DNA from 4 places in the Catenulispora sp. EB89 genome. Region 2 is predicted to be linked to each of the others. Evidence: riboswitches for the same ligand, from Rfam matches in the RefSeq annotation. Region 2 holds a riboswitch; each other region holds the start of a gene.
What was found. Region 2 has a riboswitch for cobalamin ahead of ABH920_RS28955 (VWA domain-containing protein). Riboswitches for the same ligand answer to the same signal wherever they lie in the genome.
Positions count from the first base shown of each region.

Region 1 (5,066 bases), on a different contig from region 2:
CGAGGACGGTCGCGGCGATGGCCAGCACCGCCGGGACGAACACCGCGGCGACGGTGTCGGCGAGGCGCTGCGCGCGGGCTTTGCCGGTCTGGGCGTCTTCGACCAGGGCGGCGATGCGGGCCAGTCGGGTATCGGCGCCGATCGCGGTCGCGCGGACGAGGAGCGTGCCTCCGACGTTCATGGTGCCGCCGGCGACGCGGGCCCCCGGGCCGGCCTCGACGGGGACGCTCTCGCCGGTCAGCATGCTGAGGTCGAGCGCGGAGGCGCCTTCGACGACGATGCCGTCGGTGGCGACCTTCTCGCCGGGGCGGACCACGAACTCCTGGCCGGTGAGGAGTTGGTTCAGTGGGATCCAGCGCTCGTGGCCGTTGTCGCGGACGCAGACTTCTTTGACGCTCAGCTCGGCGAGGGAGCGGAGGGCTGATCCGGTCTGGCGTCGGGCTCGGCTTTCCAGATAGCGCCCGCAGAGGACGAACAAGGGCACGCCGACGGCTGCTTCCAGGTACATGTGCCCGGCACCGTCGCCGCCGCCACCAGCGCGGAGCGAGAAGCCCATGCGCATGCCGGGGTCGCCTGCGGTGCCGAAGAACAACGCGTAGACCGACCAGCCGAAGGACGCGAGGATGCCAAGGCTCACCAGGGTGTCCATGGTCGCGGTGGCGTGCCGCAGGTTGAGCAGGGCTCGGCGGTGGAAGGGCCAGGCGCCCCAGGTCACGACTGGCGCGGCGAGGAGGAAGCAGAACCATTGCCAGTTGCGGAACTGGAACGCCGGGATCATGGACAGGAGGATGACCGGCACGGCCATCGCGGCGACGCCGAGCAGGCGTTCGCGGTCGGTTGGCGGCTCGGGCTCCGACTCCGGCGGGGCGGCGGCGGAGACCAGGCACGCCGTGTATCCGGCCTGCTCGACCGCGGCGATCAGGTCCTGGACCGGGATGTGCGCCGGATGCAGGATGCGGGCCCGGCCGGTGGCCAGGTTCACGCCGGCCGAGACGCCGTCGACGCGGGCCAGGCGCCGTTCCACGCGACTGACGCATGCGGCGCAGGTCATGCCGCCGACTACGAGATCGGTGACGGTCGGGGCGCTCACCGCATGCCACCCATCCCCGGCATCCCCGGGGGTGGCTGTCGTCCGACCGGCGGCACGCCGGGAACCAGATCGGGGGCGACCGGCCCGGCCAGGTGCCCGATGCCCAGCGCCCCGGCGTACAACCCCGCCAACAGCACGACGAACGCCAGCACCCGGCCGGACCCGCTGAGCCGCCGGCCCAGCTCACGAAGCCGCCTCATGAACACCTACAAGCACTCGAAATCGTCGCGCGACCCGGGAAACGGGCACCCGTACGGTGCCGCGGACGGTGCGCTCTGAAGTGATAGTCGTAGGCGAACCCCGGCTGGTTCCCGACCCGCCGGGGGCAGTTCTCAGGACCGCTACGACAGCGCCGGCAGCCCCGCGCTCTGGAACACCTGCTTCAGCACCGCCGGGTCCGACCCGGCCAGCGACGACCCGTCCTTCGACGCCAGCCAGAAGTTGTTCGGCAGCGAGAGGGTCTTGCCGTCGAGCATCAGCGTCGGCGTCCCCTGGAGTTGCAGCGTGTTGAAGTCCGACCAGTTCTGCTGGACCAGGCCCTTGTACGTGCCGGCGTTGACGCACGTCTCGAACGCCGGCGTGTCCAGTCCCGGGACCTGCTTGGCCAGCGAGATCAGCGTCGCGGTGCTGCTGTAGCCGTCGGTGGTCTCGTCCGGCTGGTGGGCGAAGAGCACGTCGTGGTACTCGTCGAACTTCCCGGCGGCCGCGGCGCACGCGGCGGCGTTGCCGGACTGGAGCGAGCCGCTGCCGTTGTCGTGGGTGTCGATGAGGGTCACCGGGTGGAAGAGCACGCGCAGTGTTCCGTTGGCGACGTAGGCCTTGTAGACGGACGCCGATCCCGTCTCCAGCGCCTTGCAGTAGGGGCAGCGGAAGTCCTCGAAGATCGTCAGGGTGTGCGGGGCCGACGCGGGGCCGTAGGACAGGGCCGTCGCCTTGTTCGCGGGGTTCGCGTACTTGTCGGCGACCACGGAGCCGTCGGTCGGCGGGGTGTAGGCCTTCGGCTTGGCGGAGTTCGAACTCACCGCGAGCCCGACGCCGACGCAGACCCCGATCACCACCACTACCACCGCGAGTATGCCGAGCCTGCGGCGCTGCATGCTCTTGCGCTGCTGGGCCGCACGCTCGGCGGCGACCCGCACGCGTGCGGACTTCTCGTCCCGAGCTCCCTGATCGCTCATAGCCCCATCCCCACCCACGTCGAAGAATCCTGATCGGCAATGCGACAGTGCGGCCGTGCGACAGTGCGGCAATGCCCCCGGGATCTGACCACCGGAGGACGGCGGCGTCAAGCCGGAGGCGGATGTGGCGCACAAGCCAGAGGCCCCGCCTTGCCCGCCTCCGACCCGCTCGCTACGGTGACCATGCCGTGGTGCTCGGGAAGACCGGTGGAAAACCGGAGCGGCCCTCGCCACTGTGATCGGGAATGCACCGGCTCCACGCCGGCCGCGCTTGTCTGGCGCGGCGGCGGCCACTGGACGCGTGACGCGTCTGGGAAGGCGGGGCCGGGGCTTCGACCCGTCAGCCAGGAGACCGGCCACGGCACCGAACATCGACCATCCACGAGGTGCTGGAGGCGAGCCGCGTGAGCGTGCCTGCGAACCGTTCTGTCCGGGCTGTCCGGGATTCGTCCGCGGGGCCGGTGCGCTGGCTGCGGGGCGACTGGCTCCGGTTCGGCGGGTTGCTGGCGGTGATCGTGGCGATGCACGTGGCCGCGTTCGGGATCCTGGCCGGGTTGGTCGCGCCGCACCACTACACGGTCGGCAAGCAGGTCTTCGGCTTCGGGCTCGGCATCACCGCCTACACGCTCGGGATGCGCCACGCGTTCGACGCCGACCACATAGCCGCGATCGACAACACCACGCGCAAGCTGATGGCCGACGGGAAGCGGCCGGTGTCGGTCGGGTTCTGGTTCGCGCTCGGGCACTCGACCATCGTCGTCGCGCTGGCCGCCGGGATCGCCGCCGGGGCACGGCAGGCCACGAGCCTCACCGACGACAAGTCCGGCACGCGCCAGTCCCTCGGCGTGGTGTCCACGACCGCCTCCGGCACGTTCCTGTACCTGATCGGGATCCTGAACCTGGTCGCGCTGATCGGCATCTACAAGGTCTACAAGGCGATGCGCCGCGGCGAGTACGACGAGGCCGCGTTGACCGCGCAGCTGGACAAGCGCGGCTTCATGAACCGGATCCTGGGCCGGCTCACCAAGTCCATCACCCGGCCCGGCCAGATGTACCCGGTCGGCCTGCTGTTCGGCATCGGCTTCGACACCGCCACCGAAGTCCTGCTGCTCGCGCTGGCCGGCTCCAGCGCCGCCGCCGGGCTGCCCTGGTACGCGATCCTGTGCCTGCCGCTGCTGTTCACCGCGGGCATGACCCTGTTCGACACCCTCGACGGCACCTTCATGAACTTCGCCTACCACTGGGCCTTCTCCAACCCGATCCGCAAGGTCTACTACAACCTCACGATCACCGGCCTGTCGGTGGCCGTCGCCCTGGTCATCGGCAGCGTCGAGCTGATCGGCGTGGTCCACGACCAGTTCGGGTTCGCCAACCCGGTCACCGACTGGATCGCGAACCTGAACCTGAACAACGTCGGGTTCGTGATCGTCGGCGCGTTCGTGGCTGTCTGGGTGGCGGCGATCGCGTACTGGAAGATCGCGCGCGTTGAGCGGAGGTGGAACGCGGCCGGCGAGGAGGGCTAGCGGAAGCCCGGCGGCGTGCGGATGCGACGATGGCACCGTCATGAGTGTCGACTGGGGACTGCGCGCCGTGCGGTCTGCGATGTTCGCGGCCGTGTGCACGCTGCTGGCCACGGCCGCGCACTTGTCGATGTCCGGGCGGTCGGTGCCGTGGTGGGCGCTGGCCATCGCCGGTGAGGCGACTTTCGGGCTGGCCTGGCTGCTCTCTGCGAAACAGCGCGGCATCGTCCATGTCGTCGCCTTGACGATCGGTGCCCAAGCCGGGCTGCACGTCTGGTTCGAAGTCGGCCAGGTCCTGTCTCCCGCACCGGCCATGGCCGGAATGACCATGCCTGGCATGTCCTCAGACCCGGGCTTCCTCGGCTCCGACAGTTGGGGGATGCTTACCGCGCACCTCGCCGCCGCCACCGTAGTAGGCCTCTGGCTCGCGACCGGTGAACGCGCGGTCTTCCGGTTGCTGGCTTCGGCGGCGACCTTCCTTCTCCCGCCGCTGGCGCTGCTGTTCCGGGTGGTTGTTCCCGTGCCGCAGGCGCCCAGTGTGCCGGTTGTGAGCCAGAGTGCTGCGCCGCTGCGCCAGCTCCTGCTCGTCCACGTCATCATCTCCCGCGGGCCGCCGGCCGGGGTCGCCGTCCGGTAGACGGCCCTGTCCGGCGACGTGATCCCGCGTCGCCGTGTCTCTTTTTCTCCAGCAAGGACACACGGTGATGACCCCTGCGCTGAAACACCCGGTCGATCAAGCCGACGTCGACGCGCTGGCCCTGGCCGCCCGGGACGGCGACCCGGCCGCCGTCGAGCGCTTCATCCAGGCGACCAGGCCCGACGTGCGCCGCTACGTCGTGCGCCTGAGCGGCAGCCCGCAGGACGCCGACGACCTCACGCAGGACACGTACCTGCGGGTCCTGCGTGCGCTGCCGGCCTTCCAGGGCCGGTCGTCGGCGCAGACCTGGCTGCGCGCGATCGCCCGGCGCACCGTCGTCGACCGCATCCGCCGGGCCTCGGCCCGGCCGCGGCTCGCGGACACCGACGACTGGCTGGGCGCGGCCGAGCGTGCGCAGCCCGACGGGCTGCCCGGCTTCGAGGAGGGCGTGGTGCTGGCCCAGTTGGTCGCCGCGCTGCCCGAGGACCGCCGGACGGCGTTCGTGCTGACCGCGATGGTCGGCCTGCCGTACGACGAGGCCGCCCTCGTGATCGGAACCCCGATCGGGACCGTCCGGTCCCGCGTGTCCCGGGCCCGCAGCACGTTGGTCGCCTCGCTCGGGAACTGAAGCGCGGCCCGCC
Region 1 covers NZ_JBGCCU010000012.1:231,859-236,924, reverse strand. Annotated here, with positions in the region: gene ABH920_RS25500 (heavy metal translocating P-type ATPase) at 1-1,051, opposite strand, end outside; gene ABH920_RS25495 (hypothetical protein) at 1,087-1,290, opposite strand; gene ABH920_RS25490 (DsbA family protein) at 1,432-2,268, opposite strand; cobalamin riboswitch at 2,441-2,644, shown strand; gene ABH920_RS25485 (HoxN/HupN/NixA family nickel/cobalt transporter) at 2,673-3,791, shown strand; gene ABH920_RS25480 (hypothetical protein) at 3,832-4,425, shown strand; gene ABH920_RS25475 (sigma-70 family RNA polymerase sigma factor) at 4,493-5,053, shown strand.
Region 1: linked by a shared signal. The riboswitch ahead of ABH920_RS25485 (HoxN/HupN/NixA family nickel/cobalt transporter) and the one ahead of ABH920_RS28955 (VWA domain-containing protein) in region 2 are both predicted to bind cobalamin.

Region 2 (5,066 bases):
ATGCCTTTCTGGCCCTTCTGACCGGCGTCCATGGGGTGCTTGACCTTGGTCATCTCGGTGACCAGGTCGGCGGCGTCGAGCAGCTCCGGCGCGGCGTCGCGGCCGGTGATGACGACGTGCTGGGTGCCCGGACGGTCGGCGAGGGTCTTCACCACGTCCTCGACGTCCACCCAGCCCCACTTCATCGGGTAGGTGAACTCGTCCAGGACGTACAGGCGGTAGGTCTCGGCGGCCAGGTCGGCTTTGATGCGCTCCCAGCCAGCGCGGGCGTTGTCGGCCTGCAGCTCGGGATCGGAGTGCAGGTCGCGCTGGATCCACGACCAGCCCTCGCCCATCTTGTGCCAGTCGACGACGCCGCCCTGGCCGGTGCGCGCGTGCAGCTCGCCGAGCGCCTTGAGCGCGGTCTCCTCGCCGATGCGCCACTTGGCCGACTTGACGAACTGGAAGACGCCGATCGGCCAGCCCTGGTTCCAGCCGCGCAGGGCCAGGCCGAAGGCGGCGGTGGACTTCCCCTTGCCGGGGCCGGTGTGCACGATCGTCAGCGGCCGGTTGCGGCGCTGGCGCGTGGTGAGGCCGTCGTCGGGGACGTGTTCGGGTTGGCCCTGCGGCATCAGGCGGCCCTCCGGTCGGAGCGGGGTCGGTTGCCGTGCACCGCCGCGGTGAGCGCGTCGGCGGCGAGGTCGGTGAGCGGCAGATGGTCGGCGGCGAGGTCGGCGGCCAGGCGCGCGGCCAGGCCCAGGCGGACCGGGCCGGACTCGCAGTCGACGACGACGGCGCTGCCGCCGAGGGTGGCCACGGCCTGGCGGAGGTGGGCCGCGGCGCGGCGGGTGTCGGCGAGAGGGTCGGCTCCGGCGGCACGCGAGGCTGTTGCGCGCGGCGAGGCGGTCGCGCGCGGCGCGGCGGCGGACGATGACGAGGAGATCGCCTGCGTGGCGCGGCCGTCGGTGACGACGAGGACCAGCGGCCGGCGGTTCGGGTCGCGCATGCGCTCGACGCGCAAAACGTCAGCGGCTTGCAGCAGGCCGGCGGCGAGCGGAGTGCGGCCGCCGGTCGGGAGCGAGGTGAGGCGGGCGGCGCCGGCGTCGACGGACCAGGTCGGCGGGAGGGCGACTTCGGCGTCGCGGCCTCGGAAGGTGACCAGGCCGACCTTGTCGCGGCGCTGGTAGGCGTCGAGGAGGAGGGAGAGGATCGCGCCCTTGACGGCGGCCATGCGTTGCCGGGCGGCCATCGAGCCGGAGGCGTCTACTACGAACAGGACGAGATTGCCTTCGCGGCCCTCGCGGATCGGCTCGCGCAGGTCTTCGGAGCGCAGGCGGATCGCGCCCTCGCGTCGGCCTCGGGCGACCTGCTCGGGCGCGGCGGCGCGGACGGTCGCGACGAGGTGGAGGCCGTGGGCTCCGGGACGTGCGCCGACCGTGCGGCCGCCGGTGGCGCGGGCGCGGGAGCGGCGGCCTTCGGCGCCGGTGCCGACGCCGGAGACCTGTAACAGGCGGGCTTTGAAGGGCTCGCTCGGAGTCGCCACTCCCTGCTCACCCGCGGCGGCAGAGCGCGGCCGGCGCGCGGCATCCGGAGCGGCTTCGGTCGACTCGACAGGAGAGTCCGCGCCGACCGCGTCGGGTCCGGCGGTGGCCTCGGGACCGGACTGCGGCGTGCGGGACCGCTCGGGATCGGTGTCCGGTGCGGCGGCGGCGCGCGGGTCGTTCGGCTGGTTCGGGGCGTCGGGAGTGTCGGAACCGTCGCCATCAGGGCCGCCGGGGCCAGGGCCGGGATCAGGGTCCTCATCCCCGTCCGCAGCATCATCCATGGCCTCGTCCAAGCGCTCCTCGTCCAGCCCCGGCGCGTCGAACGGATGCCGCCGTCGCCGGTGCGGCAGCGCCAGCATCGCCGCCTGGCGCACGTCCTCGGCGATGACCTCAGTCCGGCCGGCCCAGGCGGCGAGCGCCGTCGCGGCGCGTGCCGTGACCAGGTCCGCGCGCATCCCGTCGACCTCGAAGGCCGCGCAGATGCGGGTGATCCGCAGCAGTTCCGCGTCCGGCAGCGTCACCGACGGCAGCAGCGCACGCGCGGCCTCGATGCGTGCGGCCGTCTCCTTGTCCGCCTGCTCCCAGGCCGCGGCGAAGCCCTCCGGGTCGGCCTCGTACGCCAGTCGCCGACGCACGACCTCGGCGCGCTCGGCGGGGTCGCGGCTCGCGCGGACCTCGACGGTCAGGCCGAAGCGGTCGAGCAGTTGGGGCCGCAGCTCGCCTTCTTCCGGGTTCATCGTGCCGACCAGCAGGAAGCGTGCGGCGTGGGAGATCGAGACGCCTTCGCGCTCGACGTGCGCGACGCCCATGGCGGCCGCGTCGAGGAGGAGGTCGACGAGGTGGTCGTGCAGGAGGTTGACCTCGTCCACGTAGAGCAGGCCGCGGTGCGCCGCCGCCAGCAGGCCCGGTTCGTAGGCCGCGACGCCGGAGGCCAGTACCTTCTCCAGGTCCAGGGAGCCCACGAGCCGATCCTCTGTCGCGCCGACGGGCAGCTCGACGAGGCGCGCCGGGTGGGACTGCGAGGCCACGGCGCCGGCCGCGGATGCGGAGGACGCTGAGGGTGCGGAGGGTGCGGAGGAAGCGGAGGACGCGGTGTGCGGGCCGTCGGGGCAGGCGGGGTCGGGCGCGGCGGGGTCGCAGGAGAAGCGGCAGCCGGGGACCACGGCGATCTGCGGCAGCACCGCGGCCAGGGCGCGCACGATCGTCGACTTCGCGGTGCCCTTCTCGCCGCGCACGAGGACGCCGCCGACGGCCGGGGACACGGCGTTCAGCAGCAGGGCCAGCCGGAGGTCGTCAAGACCCACGACGGCGGTGAACGGGTACGGCGGCACGCCGGATCAGCTCCTCACGGGTATCCACGCCCGACAGGTCTCTTCACAAGAACACGCCGCGGGAGCGGCGTGCCGGGGGACGGTCGTAGTCTCCTGACTCTCAGATCCGCGCGCCTGCCCGGCCTTCCCAGAACGCTGACGTCCCAGTGGCTTCGCAAGCGGGAGGCGCTCCCTGATCACAGTGGCGGGACCGTTCCGGATTCGCACCGGATTCCTGCCGACCATCCCGCGTGCAGCATCCCGCAGCGATCATCGGGCGTCAAACCGCGCCCGGGCGGCGCCGGCTGGCGGAATGGCCGGTTCTATCCCTCAATGGGAGGGTGAGCGAGCGACGGCGCAGACCCCGTGTCCTGGGTGAATACGAGCTGGACGGTGGCGCGTTCGCGCTGGCGCGGGGTGAGCAACGCGACACCCCCACGTCCGCACCGCAGCAGCGGCTGCGCGCGCTCGGGCGGCCCGGGACGCTGTGGCGGGCCGTGCTGCGCCGGATCCGGACGACCTGACTCCGGGGAGAACTACACAAGGACTACAGCGGAACAGGACTACAGCGGAGGCCCGTCCCCCGGGTCCTCCTGGTAGGAGTACCGCTGTTCCTTCCACGGGTCCCCGATGTTGTGGTACCCGCGCTCCTCCCAGAACCCGCGCCGGTCCGTCGTGAGGTACTCGATCCCGCGAACCCACTTGGGGCCCTTCCACGCGTACAGGTGCGGCACGATCAGCCGCAGCGGGAAGCCGTGCTCGGGGGTGAGCGGGACGCCGGCGTAGTGCGTCGCGAACAGGACGTTCTCGCGCAGCAGATCCTCGATGCGCAGGTTCGAGCTGTAGCCGTACTCCGCCCAGACCGTGACGTGCGTCGCGTCCGGGGCCGGCGGCGCGAGCTCGAGGACGGTGCGGCCGCTGACGCCGCGCCAGGGGGCGTCCAGCATCGTGAACTTGGTGACGCAGTGGAAGTCGGCGGTCACCTCGACGGACGGCAGCGCCCCGAACTCCTCGTGGAACCAGATCGCCTGCGCGCCGTCGGCGGTGGCGCCCGTCACGCGGAAGTCCCAGGTCGCGGGCTTGAAGCGGGGCACCGGGCCGTAGTGCAGCACCGGCCACTCCCCGCGCTGCATGCGCTGGCCGGGCGGGAGCCGATCGTCGGACTGCACCGTCTCGCCTTCTGTGTCCACCCCTGATCCCGGCTGCCCCATGGGGACCATCGTCCCAGATGTGGTGCACCGCACGTACCGCGGGGACTTGGCAGGTGGCCGTTAGGTAGCTTAGGCTCCCCTAAGTCTGCCGATCCCGAACCCGCCGAGCGCCGGAGCCCCGCTTGTACGCCTGCATATGCCACGCAGTGACCACCGCCGAGGTGGACGCCGTCGTCGCGCTAGGTGCCAAGTCGGTCAAGCAGGTGCGCAAGGCGACCGGCGCGGGCTCCGCGTGCGGGACCTGCGTGAAGCGGCTGAGCTGCCTGCTCGCCGCGGCCCGGGTCGCCGACTCGGCGCCGGTGGACTCGATGCCCGAGGCCGAGCGGCTGCCGGTGCCCGCGCCGACGCGCCCGGCACGCCCCGCGCTCCCGGCCCTCCCGGTGTTCGAGCACGCGCCGGACTGCCCGGCCGCGCTGCCGGCCCTGGGCTGAACCCGCTGGTCATCCTCACGGCGGGGCACTTCGGCGAGCCCGAGGACGTCCCCATTCGGCGCAATCCGCGCACACGCCGTTACCTCCCGGATCGGCGGCTCTGGCAGTATCGGACGCCATGCAGGGTGACAAGGACATCATCGCGTTCCTCAACGAGCAGCTCACAGCCGAACTGACGGCCATCAACCAGTACTGGCTGCACTACAAGCTGCAGGACAACCGCGGCTGGAAGAAGCTCGCCGAGTACACCCGCAGCGAGTCCATCGACGAGATGAAGCACGCGGACAAGCTCGCGGAGCGCATCATCTTCCTGGAGGGACTGCCCAACTTCCAGAAGCTGTTCCCGCTGGAAATCGGCCAGACCGTCACCGAGATGTTCAACGCCGACATGAAGGTCGAGGTCGCGGCCGTGGAGCGGCTGCGCAACGGCATCAAGCTGATGCGCGAGCGTGGGGACGTCACGTCAGCGAACCTGTTCGAGGAGATCCTCGCCGACGAGGAACACCACATCGACTACCTGGAGACCCAGCTGGACCTGATCGGCCAGCTCGGGGAGCCGCTGTACATCGCGCAGCTGGTGGAGCAGCCGGA
Region 2 covers NZ_JBGCCU010000015.1:116,584-121,649, forward strand. Annotated here, with positions in the region: gene cobO (cob(I)yrinic acid a,c-diamide adenosyltransferase) at 1-611, opposite strand, end outside; gene ABH920_RS28955 (VWA domain-containing protein) at 611-2,854, opposite strand; cobalamin riboswitch at 2,943-3,069, opposite strand; gene ABH920_RS28960 (hypothetical protein) at 3,175-3,357, shown strand; gene ABH920_RS28965 (sulfite oxidase-like oxidoreductase) at 3,397-4,044, opposite strand; gene ABH920_RS28970 (bacterioferritin-associated ferredoxin) at 4,167-4,475, shown strand; gene bfr (bacterioferritin) at 4,594-5,066, shown strand, end outside.

Region 3 (5,066 bases), on a different contig from region 2:
GCGGAGGGCGCCGTGGCCGAGGCGGAACCAGCCGGTCTCGCGGTCGCGGTCCAGCAGGTGTTCTTCGAGCAGGGGGCCGGTCAGGCGCAGCACGGTGCTCTTGTTCAGTCCGAGGTCTTCGGCCAGCTTGCCGAGGGGGACGCCGCGGCCGCTGCCGGCGTGTTCGCGGACGTATCCGAGGACCGCCAGCGCGCGCCGCAGCGACGACGACTGGTTGCGGTCTCCTGGAGCCGGCGGGGCTTGGCCGTCTTGTTCCGCCATCGCGTCATGTCCTCTCGGTTGCTGTGTTCGGCGCGGTCTTCGACACGCCATTTTGCTATGCAAAAGACTTGAAGCAAGCCCTTGTCCGGCCGCCGCCGGCCCGCCTAACGTCAGCCGGCATCGAGCCCTTCGGCGCTGCGCCGCACCGCTGAACTGGGCTGATCATCCCCGGCACCTGTCAAGGCCTGCCTCGGCCCCGATCAGCGCGGAGGTTCACTGTGCACGGCTTCGTCCATTGGCTGCAGCACGACACCGGCGGCCTGCTCACGCTCTGCGGATGCTCCATAGCCCTGCTGCTGTTCCTCATCATCAAGATCAAGCTCGAACCCTTCATCGCCCTGATCGCCGCCAGCCTGGTGCTCGCGCTGGCGGCCGGGCTCCCGGTCTCGACGATCGTCGGGACCGCGCTGGTCAGCAACAAGTCGTTGCTGGAGACCGGATTCGGCTCGATCCTCGGCCACAGCGCGGCGATCATCGGGCTCGGCACGATCTTCGGCGCGCTGCTCGAGCGCTCCGGCGGGGCCGACGTGCTGGCCGCGCGGCTGCAGGCGGCCTTCGGGGAGCGGGGCGCGCCGCTGGCGATGGGGCTGACCGGCCTCATCTTCGGCATCCCGGTGTTCTTCGACGTCGGCATCTTCGTGCTGGCGCCGCTGGTCTACGTCGCGGCCCGGCGCGGCGGCCACTCGCTGGTGGTCTACGCGCTCCCGATGCTCGCCGGCCTGTCGATGACGCACGCGTTCCTGCCGCCGCACCCCGGCCCGGTCGCCGTCACCGGGCTGCTCGGCGTCAGCCTCGGGTGGATGCTCATCATGGGGCTGATCTGCGGCCTGCCGGCGTTTCTGGTGGCCGGGGTGGCGTGGGGCAGCTGGATCGGCAAGCGGGTGATCATCGCCGTGCCCGAGATGGACGGCCGGAGTGGCGATGGCGATCAGGTGGCCGCGCTGTCGGAAGAGGCCGCCGTGGAGACAGACGCAGCAGTGGGGCGCAAGGCTCCGCGGTTGTCGATGATCATCGGTCTCATCGCGGTGCCGTTGGTGCTGATCCTCGGTGCGACGTTCGGGACCGTCTATCTGAAGAAGAGCTCGGCGCTGCCGGTGCTCACGTTCCTCGGCACCCCCTCGGTGGCGCTGACCATCGCCGTCCTGCTGGCCTTCTGGCTGCTCGGGACGCGGCGCGGATTCAGCCGCGCGGAGCTGGCCGAGCTCAGCTCGAACTCGCTGCGTCCGGTGGCGATGATCCTGCTCGTGATCGGGGCGGGCAGCTTCTTCGGCGCCGTGATCACCGCGACCGGCGTCGGCAAGGCCCTGTCCCAGTCGCTGACCACGGCCGGCCTCCCGCTGATCCTCCTGGCCTACGTCATCAGCTGCGGCATGCGCCTGGCGCAGGGGTCCGCCACGGTCGCGATCGTCACGACCGGCGGCATCGTCGCGCCGCTGGTGGAGAAGGGCCATTTCGCACAGCCGCACATCGCGCTGATCGCGGTGGCCATCTCGGCCGGATCGATCATCGCCTCGCATGTGAACGACGGCGGGTTCTGGATCGTCTCGCGGTACTTCAACATGACCGTCAAGGACACGCTGCGGACGTGGACCGTGCTGGAGACGATCCTGTCAGTGGTCGGATTCACCGCAGCAGGGCTGCTCAGCCTGGCGATCTGATATCGCCACGCCACGCCACGCCGTCCGACATGCGGGCAGCCTGGTCCGTCCCCTGGAACCGCCCTACAGTGAAAGAGCAGTCGGTTCGCCGATGTCATCCAGACATCGGCGGCGTAAGAGGGAACCCGGTGGAATTCCGGGACTGCCCCGCAGCGGTGAGTGGGAACGACCGCCGTCATCAGCACTGGGCCCGCGAGGGCCTGGGAAGCGACGGCCAGTAGGAGTCGGCCTTTCCCGGCCGGCGTGCCCGCGAGTCCGAAGACCTGCCACTGCCCGCGCGCGACCGTGCGCGGAGATCTCGGTGACCTCGAGGGCGGGTCGACGGACAGCAGCGGACGAGCCGGGCCGCGACAGCGCCCGGGCCCGGTCTGCGACGCCACCCCTTCGCGCCTTCGTCCCCTTCCGGGATCGCAGGAGAACTGCTCGCGAAGGAGAGCGTCTTGACCCGCAAGACCACCACCAGGACGACAGCCGCACGCGCCACCGTGTACGGCTACCCGCGCCAGGGCTGCAACCGGGAGCTGAAGAAGGCCGTCGAAGGGTACTGGCACGGCCGCGTCAGCGCGGAAGCGCTGCACCAGACCGCATCCGACCTGCGACGGGAGAACTGGCGCCAGCTCGCCGAGGCCGGCATCGACGAGGTGCCCAGCGGCGACTTCTCGCTCTACGACCACGTCCTGGACACCAGCGTCATGGTCGGCGCGATCCCGCCGCGGCACCGGGCCGCCGTGGCCGCGAATCCGCTCGACGGCTACTTCGCGATGGCCCGTGGGACGCAGGACACCGCGCCCCTGGAGATGACCAAGTGGTTCGACACCAACTACCACTACCTGGTCCCCGAGCTCGGGCCCGACACCGTCTTCACCGCTGATGCCGGCAAGCAGGTCGCCGAGTTCAAGGAGGCGACGGCGCTCGGCCACACCGCGCGGCCGGTGCTCCTCGGCCCGGTCAGCTACCTGCTGCTGGCCAAGCCGGTGCTCGGCGCCTCGCCGCTGTTCGAGCCGGTCAACCTGATCAACCGCCTGCTGCCGGTCTACGCCGAGATCCTCGCCGACCTGCGCGCCGCCGGGGCCCAGTGGGTCCAGCTCGACGAGCCCGCCCTGGTCCAGGACCAGCCCGAGGAGATCCTGCGCACCGCCGCGCGCGCCTACCTCGACCTCGGCCGCCTCACCGACCGGCCGAAGATCCTCGCCGCCTCCTACTTCGACCGGCTCGGCGCGGCGTTGCCGGTGCTCGCGCAGGCCCCGATCGAGGGCCTGGCGCTGGACTTCACCGGTCCGGCCGCCGCGAACCTGGACGCCCTGGCGGCGATCGGCGGCCTGCCGGGCAAGCGGCTGGTGGCCGGGGTCGTGAACGGCCGCAACGTGTGGATCAACGACCTCGCCGCCTCGCTGTCGACGCTGGGCACGCTGCTCGGTCTGGCCGACCGTGTGGACGTCGCGGCCTCCTGCTCGCTCCTGCACGTGCCGCTGGACGCCGAGGCCGAACGCGGCCTGGACCCGCAGATCGCCCGCTGGCTCGCCTTCGCCCGGCAGAAGACCGCCGAGCTCGCCGTGCTGGCCCGAGGCCTGTCGCAGGGCACGGACACGATCGCCGCCGAGCTCGCGGCCAACCGGGCCGACCTGGCCTCCCGGGCCGGATCGGCGGTGACCGGTGACCCGGAGGTACGGACACGCGCTGCATCCGTTACGGACGCTCACATCCACCGTTCCCAGCCGTACGCCGAACGCACCGCCGCCCAGCGGGCCCGGCTGGCGCTGCCACCGCTGCCGACGACCACGATCGGCTCGTTCCCGCAGACCGACGAGCTGCGCGCGGCCCGGGCCGGCCTGCGCGCCGGCCGCATCGACGACGCCGCCTACCGGGAGCGGATCGAGGCCGAGATCCGCGAGGTCGTGGGCTTCCAGGAACGGGTCGGGCTCGACGTCCTGGTGCACGGCGAGGCCGAACGCAACGACATGGTCCAGTACTTCGCCGAGCAGCTGGTCGGCTATCTGGCCACGCGGCACGGCTGGGTCCAGTCCTACGGCACCCGCTACGTCCGGCCACCGATCCTGGCCGGCGACATCTCGCGCCCGGCCCCGATGACCGTCCGCTGGACGAGCTACGCGCAGTCGCTGACGGCCAAGCCGGTCAAGGGCATGCTCACCGGCCCGGTGACGATGCTCGCCTGGTCCTTCGTCCGCGACGACCAGCCGCTCGCCGACACCGCCCGGCAGGTGGCCCTCGCGCTGCGCGACGAGGTGGCCGACCTGGAGGCGGCCGGGACCGCGGTGATCCAGGTCGACGAGCCGGCGCTGCGCGAGACGCTGCCGCTGCGCGCCGCCGACCGTCCGGCGTACCTGGCGTGGGCGACCGAGGCGTTCCGGCTGGCCACCGCCGGCGTCCGGCCGGAGACGCAGATCCACACGCACATGTGCTACGCCGAGTTCGGCGACATCCTGGCCGCCATCGACGACCTCGACGCCGACGTCATCAGCCTGGAGGCGGCGCGCTCGCACCTGCGGGTGGCCGGCGAGCTGGCCGCCGCCGAGTACCCGCGCGAGGTCGGGCCCGGCGTCTACGACATCCACTCGCCGCGCATCCCGAGCGCTTCGGAGGTGGCCGAGCTGCTGCGGACCGGGCTCCGAGCCGTTCCGGCCGACCGGTTGTGGGTCAACCCGGACTGCGGACTGAAGACCCGCGGCTGGCCGGAAGTGCGGTCCGCGCTGGCCCATCTGGTCGCGGCCGCCCGAGGCGTGCGCGAGGAGGTGACTCCGAGGCCGTCCGGCGTGTCGCTCGCCACAGCCGAAGAGCGTTGACGCGGCGGCACGGCCTCCGGCATCGTCACGGACAGACATCCACATAACGAGACCACGGTGCGCGGGACCCACGGCCACAGCACGTCCGAGGGACGGCTGGAAGTCCGGAGGACCTGCGCGCCGCACCCGATCCGAAGGTCAGGCGAGCTGGCCCGTGGTCTCCGTAGCCCGGGGCGAGGCACCCCACGAGGAGGCCTGCACATGACACCGTCGGCCACGCAGTTCCCGGCGGCGGATCGCGAGCAGTGGCAGCGTCTGGTAGCCGGGGTCCTGGCGAAGTCCGGCAAGCAGGGCTTGGACGGCGCCGCCGCCGAGGCCGCGCTGAGCACCCGGCTCGACGACGGCC
Region 3 covers NZ_JBGCCU010000005.1:92,706-97,771, reverse strand. Annotated here, with positions in the region: gene ABH920_RS12705 (IclR family transcriptional regulator) at 1-261, opposite strand, end outside; gene ABH920_RS12700 (GntP family permease) at 480-1,919, shown strand; cobalamin riboswitch at 1,984-2,205, shown strand; gene metE (5-methyltetrahydropteroyltriglutamate--homocysteine S-methyltransferase) at 2,360-4,720, shown strand; gene ABH920_RS12690 (methylmalonyl-CoA mutase family protein) at 4,922-5,066, shown strand, end outside.
Region 3: linked by a shared signal. The riboswitch ahead of metE (5-methyltetrahydropteroyltriglutamate--homocysteine S-methyltransferase) and the one ahead of ABH920_RS28955 (VWA domain-containing protein) in region 2 are both predicted to bind cobalamin.

Region 4 (5,066 bases), on a different contig from region 2:
CGCGAGGCCGCCGACGGCGCGCTGTTCGACGTGGTCCTGGAGTCCATCGGCGGCGACGTGTCGGCCGCGATGCCCGCGCTGCTCGCCCCCGGCGGCCGCCTGGTCAGCTACGGCGCCGCCGCCGGCCAGCCGGACCCCGCCGCCCCGAGCCTGGCGGACCTGCGCCGCAACAACTGGACCACGGCCGGCTTCAGCATCATCAACCGGGCCCGGGGCGACGCCGGCGCGGTCGGCGACCTCATCGCCGGGGTCTTCGCGCTCACCGCCGAGGGGCTGGCGATCCCGGCGCCGCGCGTCATCGGCTGGAGCGAGGCCGCCGAGGCGCACATCGCGCAGGCCGAGAACCGCAGCCCCGGCAAGACCGTCGTCGCGGTCCGGAGCTGAGCACGTGACGCCGCCGCCGGCCGACTCGCGAGGCTCGGCCGGCTCCCGGGGCTCGGCCAGCTCCCGAGCCTCGGCCGAGCCCCGGACCCCGAGCGAGCCCACGCAGGAGCGCGCCCGCCGCACCCGCCGCGCGATCCTGCTGGCCGCGTCCGAGTGCTTCGCAGAGCTCGGCTACGCGACGGCCACCACCAGCGAGATCGCGGCCCGCGCCGGCGTCACCAAGGGCGCCCTCGCCTTCCACTTCCCGGCGAAGGCCGCCATCGCGGCGGCCATCGTCGAGGAGTGCTACGAGCAGTGGCCCTCGGTGGTCACCGAGGTGACGCCGGCGCACAATCGGGTCCTCGACCTCCTCGGCGAGGTCTTCGCCCGCATCGCGGCGCAGATCCGCGAGGACCCGATCGTCCGCGCGACGGTCCGCCTGCAAGCCGAGCGCGCGCTGATCTCCGAGCCGGTCCACATGCCGTTCGTGGACTGGATCGCCACCTCGACCGACCTGTTCCGCACCGCCGCCGACCGCGGCGAGCTCCGGCCCGGAGCCGATCCCGGCGCACTGGCCCGGGCCTCGGTCGCCGGCTTCCAGGGCGTCCAGCACGTCTCGGGCATCCTGTCCGGCCACGCCGACGTCGCCGAGCGAGTCGCCGAGTGGTGGTCGGTCATGCGGGCCGGCGTCGCCGCCACTACCGACGATCACGTTTCCTGATCGCTGCCAGTCGACATCTCCCCTTGTCCGAAACCCCGTCCCCGACTGGAGTAGACCCATGTCCGTCATCCCCGCATCCCACACCGACCTGCTCGAGCGCCCCGTCTTCTGCCACCTGGCGACGATCCGCGCCGACGGCACCCCGCACGTGAACCCGATGTGGTTCCTGTGGGACGGCCAATTCCTGTCCTTCACCACCTCGACCAAGCGCGCGAAGTACAAGGAACTCAACGACCGCCCGCACGCCGCGGTCTCCATCAACGACCCCGAGGCCCCGTACCGCTACCTGGAGCTGCGCGGGACCGTGGACCGCATCGAGCCGGACCCGGAGGGTGACTTCTTCGCCGTCCTGGCCGACCGCTACGCGCTGCCGATGGACGGTCCCGTGGGCGACGCGCCGACCCGCGTGCGGATCTACCTGCGGCCGACGCACGCCACCTTCCAGTAGTCCCCTGACATACAGCATGTTGATTGGAATTTGAGCGCCGCCACAAGATATGGTGTCCGATGCAGCTGGTTCGACCACCGCCCCGCACAAGGGCGGCGGTCGAGGCAAGAGGGAACCCGGTGCGAGACCGGGACTGCCCCGCAGCGGTGAGTGGGAACGACAGCCGTCGTACACACTGGGCCGAGTGGCGCCGGAAGGCGCCGGCCTGGGAAGTGACGGCCAGTAGGTTCGCGCGGTCCTCCCCGGGCCCGCGAGCGCCCGCGAGTCCGAAGACCTGCCAGCCGTGCCGTGCCCGGACGTGGGGTACGGCTGGTCCGAGGCCGCGTGGGACGGCTGACGGCGGAGCGCGTCGCGGCTTTCGCGTGCCTCCGGTGTCTGCTCGCCAACGGTTCGGACCTCGGACCTACGACTGGCGAGGAGAAGGTTGTGACGGTCACGCTCACACATGTCGAGACCACGGACGCAGCGAGGCGCGCGGGGGCGCAGGCGCTGCCGCCGGTGACCACGACAGCGACGACAGCGACGACAGCGGCTCAGCTCGAAGCGGAGATCGCGGACAAGTCCGCGGACCTGCCCGACGTCGACGCGGCGCGCGTGGCCCGCAAGACCTTCGCCGGCCTGCCGCCGAACGCCACCGCCGACCAGATCGCCGACCTCGCCGTCCAGAGCGCGGCCGAGCTCATCGGCGAGGAGCCGCAGTACTCGAAGCTCGCCGCCCGCCTGCTGTCCGGGGTCATCGCCCGCGAAGCCGCCGGCCAGGGCGCGACCGGCTTCAGCGCGTCCATCGCCGTCGGGCATCGGGAGGGCCTGATCGGCGATGTGACGGAGGCTCTGGTGAGCTCGGCGGCCGAGCGGTTCGACGCCGCGATCGACCCCGAGGGCGACCTCCGCTTCGAGTACTTCGGCCTGCGCACCGTCTACGACCGCTACCTGCTGCGGCACCCGGTGACCCGCCGCGTGATCGAGACCCCGCAGCACTTCCTGCTGCGCGTCGCCGTCGGGCTGTCGCAGGACCCGCAGGAGGCCGTCGGCTTCTACCGCCTGATGTCCTCGCTGGCCTACCTGCCGAGCTCGCCGACGCTGTTCAACTCCGGCACCCGGCACACCCAGATGTCGTCCTGCTACCTGGTGGACTCCCCGCGCGACGAGCTGGACTCCATCTACGACCGCTACCAACAGGTCGCGCGCCTGTCGAAGTTCGCCGGCGGCATCGGCATCGGCTTCTCCCGGGTCCGCGGGCGCGGCGCCCTGATCCGCAGCACCAACGGCCGCTCCAACGGCATCGTCCCGTTCCTGCGCACGCTGGACTCCTCGGTCGCCGCGGTCAACCAGGGCGGCCGGCGCAAGGGCGCGGCGTGCGTGTACCTGGAGCCGTGGCACCCGGACGTCGAGGAGTTCCTCCAGCTGCGGGACAACACCGGCGAGGACGCGCGCCGCACGCACAACCTGAACCTGGCCAACTGGATCCCGGACGAGTTCATGCGCCGCGTCGAGGCCGACGGCCTCTGGTCCCTGATGGACCCCGACCAGGTTCCGGAGCTGCCGGACCTGTGGGGCGCGGAGTTCGACGCGGCGTACCGCGCGGCCGAGGCCGAGGGCCGCTACGTCCGGCAGGTCTCGGCGCGTGAGCTCTACGGCAAGATGATGCGCACACTGGCGCAGACCGGCAACGGCTGGATGACGTTCAAGGACGCATCGAACAAGCTCTGCAACCAGACCGGCGTCCCCGGCAACACCGTGCACCTGTCGAATCTGTGCACTGAAATCATCGAGGTCTCCTCCGACGCCGAGACCGCCGTCTGCAACCTGGGCTCGATCAACCTCGGCGCGCACCTGACCGCGTCCCGCGACGCGATCGACTGGGACCGGCTGCGCGCCACGGTCCGCACCGCCGTGGTCTTCCTGGACCGGGTCATCGACATCAACTACTACCCGAGCGAGCAGACCGCGGCGTCGAACCCGCGCTGGCGTCCGGTCGGGCTGGGCCTGATGGGGCTGCAGGACGTGTTCTTCGCGCTGCGGCTGCCCTTCGACGACGCGCGGGCGCAGGAGCTGTCGACGCGGATCTCCGAGGAGATCTACCTGACCGCGCTGGAGACCTCGGCCGGGCTGGCGGAGGAGTTCGGCGCGCACCCGGCGTTCGCGGACACCCGCGCCGCGAAGGGCGACCTGCAGCCGGACCTGTGGAACGTCGCCACCTCGCCGGAGCTGGCCGCGCGCTGGAGCAGGGTCCGCGGCCGGATCGCGGCCACCGGCCTGCGCAACTCGCTGCTGGTGGCGATCGCCCCGACCGCGACCATCGCCTCCATCGCCGGCTGCTACGAGTGCATCGAGCCGCAGGTGTCGAACCTGTTCAAGCGCGAGACGCTGTCCGGGGAGTTCCTGCAGATCAACTCGGCGCTGGTCGGCGAGCTGAAGGCGCTGGGGCTGTGGACCCCGGCGGTGCGCGAGGCGATCAAGCGGGCCGAGGGCTCGGTGCAGGGCGTCGAGGCGCTGCCGGCGGAGATCAGGGCCCTGTACCGGACGGCGTGGGAGCTGCCGCAGAAGGCGCTGATCGAGCTGGCCGCGGCCCGCGGGCCGTTCGTCGACCAGTCGCAGTCGCTGAACCTCTTCCTGGCCGCGCCGACGATCGGGAAGCTGTCGTCGATGTACATGTACGCCTGGAAGGCCGGGCTGAAGTCCACATACTACCTGCGCTCGCGGCCCGCGACGCGGATCCAGCAGGCGACGGTCGCCGCCACCGCCGCCACGGCCACCCCCGCCGACCTGCCGGTGATCGCCGACGACGACGCGATCGCCTGCTCGCTGGAGAACCCCGAAGCCTGCGAAGCCTGCCAGTAAAGGAAATCCGTCTCATGCTGCTCGACCCGGGTCTGGACCTGACCCTGCGCCCGATGCGCTACCCGCACTTCTTCGACCGCTACCGCGACGCGATCAAGAACACCTGGACCGTGGAGGAGGTGGACCTGCACAGCGATCTGACCGACCTGGACAAGCTCTCGGCGGCCGAGCGCCACCTGGTCTCCCGCCTGGTCGCGTTCTTCGCCACCGGCGACACGATCGTCGCGAACAACCTCGTGCTGAACCTGTACCAGCACGTCAACAGCCCCGAGGGCCGGCTGTACCTGTCGCGGCAGCTGTTCGAGGAGGCCGTGCACGTCCAGTTCTACCTGAACCTGCTCGACACCTACGTGCCGGACGAGGACGAGCGCACTGAGGCCTTCGCGGCGGTGGAGAACATCCCGTCGATCCGGCGCAAGGCAGAGTTCTGCTTCCGCTGGATCGACTCGCTGGGCGATCTGAAGCGGCTGGAGACCCGCGAGGACCGCCGGGCGTTCCTGCTGAACCTGATCTGCTTCGCGGCGTGCATCGAGGGGCTGTTCTTCTACGGCGCCTTCGCGTACGTGTACTTCCTGCGCTCGCGCGGCCTGCTGCACGGCCTGGCGTCGGGCACCAACTGGGTGTTCCGCGACGAGTCGATGCACATGGCCTTCGCCTTCGACGTGGTGGAGACGGTCCGCGCCGAGGAGCCGG
Region 4 covers NZ_JBGCCU010000024.1:36,147-41,212, forward strand. Annotated here, with positions in the region: gene ABH920_RS37530 (zinc-binding alcohol dehydrogenase family protein) at 1-384, shown strand, start outside; gene ABH920_RS37535 (ScbR family autoregulator-binding transcription factor) at 389-1,084, shown strand; gene ABH920_RS37540 (PPOX class F420-dependent oxidoreductase) at 1,143-1,532, shown strand; cobalamin riboswitch at 1,582-1,829, shown strand; gene ABH920_RS37545 (ribonucleoside-diphosphate reductase subunit alpha) at 2,082-4,373, shown strand; gene ABH920_RS37550 (ribonucleotide-diphosphate reductase subunit beta) at 4,388-5,066, shown strand, end outside.
Region 4: linked by a shared signal. The riboswitch ahead of ABH920_RS37545 (ribonucleoside-diphosphate reductase subunit alpha) and the one ahead of ABH920_RS28955 (VWA domain-containing protein) in region 2 are both predicted to bind cobalamin.